One region of the Anaeromicrobium sediminis genome, then DNA from elsewhere that is predicted to be linked to it. Evidence: riboswitches for the same ligand, from Rfam matches in the RefSeq annotation. Region 1 holds a riboswitch; the other holds the start of a gene.
The links. A riboswitch is a leader RNA that binds a small molecule or an ion and turns the genes downstream of it on or off. The one in region 1 is predicted to bind cobalamin.
Positions count from the first base shown of each region.

Region 2: it holds a riboswitch for cobalamin, as region 1 does, so the genes downstream of both, CCE28_RS17460 (FecCD family ABC transporter permease) here and CCE28_RS07140 (MATE family efflux transporter) in region 1, are expected to answer to the same signal.

Region 1 is NZ_NIBG01000004.1:191,972-195,180, reverse strand. Features, by position in the region: gene CCE28_RS07145 ((2Fe-2S)-binding protein) at 1-461, shown strand, start outside; cobalamin riboswitch at 808-989, shown strand; gene CCE28_RS07140 (MATE family efflux transporter) at 1,275-2,588, shown strand; gene nikB (nickel ABC transporter permease) at 2,605-3,209, shown strand, end outside.
Region 2 is NZ_NIBG01000021.1:22,912-26,120, forward strand. Features, by position in the region: gene CCE28_RS17445 (cobalt-factor II C(20)-methyltransferase) at 1-21, opposite strand, end outside; gene CCE28_RS17450 (ABC transporter permease) at 71-802, opposite strand; gene CCE28_RS17455 (ABC transporter ATP-binding protein) at 803-1,696, opposite strand; cobalamin riboswitch at 1,761-1,952, shown strand; gene CCE28_RS17460 (FecCD family ABC transporter permease) at 2,081-3,136, shown strand; gene CCE28_RS17465 (ABC transporter ATP-binding protein) at 3,147-3,209, shown strand, end outside.

The DNA.
Region 1 (3,209 bases):
TTTATTGCATAAAGGGTTCAGGGTTTGGCGTATTAGCAGATGGGGAAGTAGAGTTAAAGGTAGGAGATGTATTTATTGCTCCTGCTGGAACAATGCATTCTATGAGAACTGATGGAGATCTTTATGTAACGGCTGTTCTTATACCTGTAAATAGAATTATTTGCCACTGTAAACAAGTGAGTTATGGTGATATTAGGAAAGCAATGGTTGGTGGTGCTCGTACTATAGAGGAAATACAAGAAATTACAGGAGCAGGAACAGGTTGCGGTAATTGTATTAAAGATATAAAAAAAATATTAGCATTAGCCTGTGGGTGCAAAATGGTTTCTATGGAAGCCGTAGTTGATGCAGTTAAAGATGGGGCAGATACAGTTGAAAAAGTTGGAGAAGTAACAGGAGCAGGAACTGATTGTGGAAAATGTAAAGCTCTAATACAAAATATAATTGATACAAAGAAGTAATTTAACAACAAACTTCTAGAGAATATTATGTATGATAGAAAGGTAGCACTGATTAAAATCAATGCTATCTTTTATTAATTTAGTCAAGAAATTAATAAAAGATAAATAAATACTCAAAAGAGTTTAAATTAAAAGCTGTACAGATGTACTTAAGTGGTGGCTATGGAATAAGGATTTATTATTTGAATAAGAGAACAGATAAATTCTATTGCATTTTGGATATAACATTTATATAATTATAAATGGAATATTTAAATATGTATTAAAGTAATTTATGAAAAAGGAATTTGGGTGGATTACTCTAAAAGATGAATCTTCTAGAAGGACTACTCTGATAATATCTAAAATTAAATACTTATGTTAAGGTGCCTTGTAAGAAAAGGAGAATAGGGAAGTCGGTGAAAATCCGACACGGACCCACCACTGTAAGTAGGGACGAATTCTAAAACGCCACTGGATAAATATCTGGGAAGGGTAGAATGAGATTGAACTACAAGTCAGGAGACCTGCCTTAAATGATAATAAGGTTAGACGAAAGGGGATAAATTTCGGTCTAGTTATTTTAAAGTTACTTTTTTAGATGGGAAAAGAGTCTCTTAGCGTTTGCTAAGAGACTTTATTATTTTCACTAATTATCTTTATGGAAAATCACCATGATGAAACTTAAGTATATAAAGCTAAAAAGGGTGATTTTAAAAACCATTCTAAAGTACATTTTAGACTTACATCAATAGGCTTTTTGAGAACTTAGGTTTAATGTGCTTAAGGGTTATAGGCCTAATAAAAATAACATTATAAATTGTGAGGAAATCTATGAACTATAAAGAATATTTATCTCTGGCAATACCTTTTATTATATCCACTGTAACCCAACCTCTTTTAGGGGCAGTAGATACGGCTGTCATTGGCAGACTAGAGCATCCATCATACATTGGAGGAGTTGCAATTGGAGCGGTTATATTTAATACCTTGTATTGGCTATTTGGATTTTTAAGAGTTAGTACTTCGGGATTTTCTGCACAGTCACTAGGTAGCCAGCATGAAAAAGATAGTTATTATGCTTATTTTAGACCCGTTTTGATAGCACTTATTATAAGTAGTGTGTTTATTATATTACAAGTTTTTATTAGAAATATAGCTATGTACATATATAATCCAGAACCTGATGTTGTCATTCATGCTATTACGTATTTTAAGATACTCATTTGGGGTGCTCCCTGTGTCCTTATAGGATATGTAAATCTAGGGTGGTTGATGGGAAGAAAATATGTAAAGGAAACATTGTTTTTACAAGTTTCTACAAATGTTCTAAACATTATCCTAGATATAGTTTTTGTAATGTTTCTGAAGATGGGTATAGCAGGCGTAGCCTATGCTACACTTATTTCTCAGTTTTATGGATTTATAATAGGAAACTATATTATATCCACAAAGATAAACATGTTTAAAATATTAAATTATAAAAGTGAACTTTTAGATAAGGTTGCAATCAAAAAAATAATGGGGGTGAATGCTGACCTTATGATAAGAACAGTTTGCCTTTTAATCATGACTAATATGTTTATCGCTAAGGGTACTGAGTTAGGAACAGTTATACTGGCAGCTAATGCAGTATTATATCAAATACAATATATTATATCCTATATATATGATGGGCTGTCTAATGCCTCAAGTATTTTTGCTGGTAAATGTGTTGGGGAGAATAATGTAAAAGAATATAAAGACGTGATATCTATTTCAAATGTGTGTACGGTAGTACTAAGCATAATTTTGTCTGCTTTTATTATACTTTTTAAAGATCATATTATAAGTATCTTTACAAATTTAGAGGATGTTATTTCTCTATGTAAGGAATATGTTATATGGTTAGCGGTATTCCCTTTTGTCATCGGTATCGGAATGGTCTATTATGGAATTTTCACTGGGAGTACCTATACGGCTCCTATTAGAAATTCAATGGTTATATCACTACTAGTATTTATTACTGGATATTTTACTGCTATACCAGAGTATAAAAATCATGGCTTATGGCTTGCATTTATACTATTTAGTCTTACTAGAAGTGTGATTCTTTTTTTATACAAAAAACAGTTATTAAATAAAGTATTTATTATTGAAAATAATTAAGTGGTGGGTTGATATTATGAAAAGTTATTTATTTAGAAGAATTCTACAACTTTTAATTGTTATGCTCTTGGCATCATTTTTGACCTTTAGTCTTACCTATATTAGCCCTAGTGATCCAGCTGAGATGATGCTTACATCTCATGATATTATTCCTACAAAAGAATTACTAGAAAAGACAAGGGAGGAAATGGGACTGAATGATCCTTTTATAGTTCAGTATGGAAATTGGCTTAAGGATTTGCTAACTGGGGACTTGGGATATTCCTACTCCACTAGGGAATCAGTTGCAGATATTTTATCACAAAGAATTTCAATGACTGTAAGATTAGCAGTTGTTGCATTATTATTTTTGATTGCTTTTTCACTAACCTTAGGTATCTTATCGGCGATTAAAAAGAATAAACTATTAGATTATATTATAAGAGGAATTTCTTTTGTAGGAATATCAATTCCAGCTTTTTGGTTAGGGCTTATATTGATTTATATATTTGTTGTAAAGCTTCATTGGTTTAAGATAACAGATCAATACTCTCTAAAAAGTGTAATTTTACCAGCTTTGACCTTATCAATCCCCTTGATGGGAAGGTATATAAGACAAATTAGGGCAGCTATATTGGAAGA
Region 2 (3,209 bases), on a different contig from region 1:
AATTCCATAAAATTTTGCCATCTTTTATACGAGTATAAGCTCTAATTGCTTATCTCATGTCCCCCCTTTATTAGATTTCTCTGTGACTTGCGTGTACGCCAAGTATGTAAAATACAACAATGTAACATATAAGAACAAATATTGATGTATAATCAAAAGTATTTCTTAAGGCAATACCTCTTAATGAATTTATAGTATGAGTAAGAGGTAATATATATATTAGCTTTTTTATTATTAGTGGCATCTTATCTAAAGAGAAAAAAGTACCACATATGAACGTCATGGGAGTTATGATAAAACTAGTAAATCTGTTCATATCATAGTGTGAGTTTATAACCATAGCAGCATAATATCCGAATGCTGCAAATAATAAACTATTTAACATTGCTATGGCAATAAAGGCAAGATTAACATGAATATAGGCTTTAAATAAGTAAGATATTAATAAAATTATCATACCAGCGTAAAGTCCCCTTAATGCTCCTGCTAGAATATATCCTAAAGTTAAAAAGGATAAATTAACAGGTGCAGTCATATAATCTTCAAAGCTTTTTTCATGAAGCCTAGCAACGGAAATCCTTATGGATACGGCATTATAGCTAGTGTGCATAGTAGACATGGCTATAATACCAGGGATAATATAGTGCATGTAGTTATTACCATCTATCACAATATCAGAACCTAGGCCCCAACCAAAGGCCAAGAGATATAATAGGGGTGTCACTACAGATTGGGATGTGATCTTAAAAACTCTTTTTTGAAAGAATTTAAATTCTCTCCAAAGTATTGTTGAAATTTCCATCTATAACACCTTCCTATTTGTAAAGTTGAAGAATACATCTTCTAAGTTTGTATTTCTAAGAACATAATCACAACTTAGTTCCTTAGCATACTCCTGTGCATTAACAATATTAGAAAAGTATTTATATATGGTCTTATCATCTTCACTAAAATATTCTATGGTATATTTACCAATTTTTTCTTTTAGGTTGTCATTTGTATCGTAATGGAATATCTTACCTTTATCCATTAATCCTATTTTGTCACACAAGTATTCGGCTTCTTCCATGTAGTGGGTTGTTAAAATTATGGTTTTGCCCTTGTGTTTCATTTTCTTTAGGATGTCCCAAATCTTTCTTCTGTTGTTCAAATCAATACCTACAGTAGGTTCGTCTAAAAATAAAATCTCAGGATCATTAACTAATGATTTGGCAATCATTAGTTTTCTTTTCATTCCTCCAGATAATTTTTTAGTAATACGATTTTGAACGCCTTTAAGATCTGAAAATTCAAGTAAATCCTCTACTAGAGGCTTTATTTGTTCCTTTGGTATTTTGTATAGCTTTGCTGCAAATATTAAGTTTTCTTCCACAGTAAGTTCCTTATCTAGATTAATATGTTGGGGAACTATACCTATCTTGCTTTTTAAAGAAGTATTTCCTCTATGCATTTTTTCACCTTTAATTAGTATTTCTCCAGAAGTGGGTTTCAAAAGACCTACTAACATTTTTATTAAGGTGGTTTTACCAGCTCCATTAGGACCTAAAAGGCCTACAAAAGTACCTTTTTCAATATTTAAATGGAGATGATCTACTGCATTAAAAGTTTGGAAGCTTTTGGTAATATTTTGTATTCTTATCATATTAACCAGTCCTTCACATATAAATTTATCATTTATAACTCTAGCAAAAAACATGTAAATTAGCAACTCCTAAAAAAAAATGGACTTTAATTAGGCTTAATTATTGACTTTAAAAAATTAATAATATATAATCCAAGTGTAAGTGAATAATTAAACATATTAATCGTAGGGAAAGTGGTAAAATCCACTGCAGCCCCCGCTACTGTAAGGCAGATGAAACCTTCATAACCACTGGAAAATGAGCATTCTGGGAAGGGAAGGTATGAATATGAAGCCAAGCCAGGAGACCTTGTTTAGTATGAAGTATTCAACTTTCGGAGGGAAAGTACGGAATATACAACAGAAAATATGATGGGAAAAAATTCCATTGTATAAATATGGTGTATATAACAAGAGCTTCGAAGAAAGCTCTTTTTTTATTGCAAGTAAGGAGAAATGATGAAAGAGTCGCTGATTAATGAGTTAAAATCAAAAAAGTATGGAAACAAAATAGTGGGAGTGTTTATTTTTATTCTTTTGATTGTCACATTGATACTATGTGTAAATTTAGGAAGAGCAGAAATAACATACGTAGATGTAGTTAAAGTAATAGGTGGGAAAATAATCAAAAATCCTGAAATGTATAGTGAAATAAAGAATTCTTATGTGAAAATAATATGGGATGTGCGTTTACCCAGAATTCTTACTGCTATTGTAGTGGGTGCAGGTCTAGCTGTTTCAGGAATAGTGTTTCAATCACTTTTAATGAATCCTTTGGCAGATTCATATACTATGGGTGTTTCATCAGGAGCGGCCCTTGGAGCCACTTTGGCCATATACATAAATTTATTTTATGACATTTATGTACCTATAACCATAAGTTCTTTTATTGGAGCCTTTGTCACCCTATTTATAGTAATATTCATAGCACGTACTAAGGGATACATAAGTGGATCTAATCTAATAATAGCGGGAATAATAGTTAGTTCCATATTTTCAGCTGGAATTAAGTTTATTAAAAGTTTAGCTGGGGAAAACGTATCGGCCATAGTCAATTGGCTCATGGGTAGTTTAGCTGCTAGAAGCTGGGTACATGTGAAAATTGGTTTTTTTACTATAAGTATCTGTATAATCATATGTTGGTATTACGCTAAGGATTTAAACTTACTGTGTCTAGGTGAAAGGGAAGCTAGGAGTCTTGGAATAGACACGAAAAAGGTTAAAAAGATATTTTTAATCTGTGGATCCTTAATAACGGCAGTTTGTGTATCCATAAGTGGAATAATAGGATTTGTAGGACTTGTAGTTCCTCACATGTTAAGATTTACTGTAGGTTCAGACAATAGAGTATTGTTACCTTTGGGTGCTCTTTTGGGAGGAGAACTACTGTTGTTAGCAGATACTGGGTCTAGGGCTCTTATGAATGTGGAAATACCTGTGGGAGTACTTACTACCTTACTTGGAGGACCATTTTTTATCTACATATTCATCACAAGGAATAAGAGTTTGAATTAGGAGGAGTTATATGTTTCAAGTTAAAAATTTATCCTTTTCCTATGGAGAAAAGGAAACACTTAGAAATCTTAAT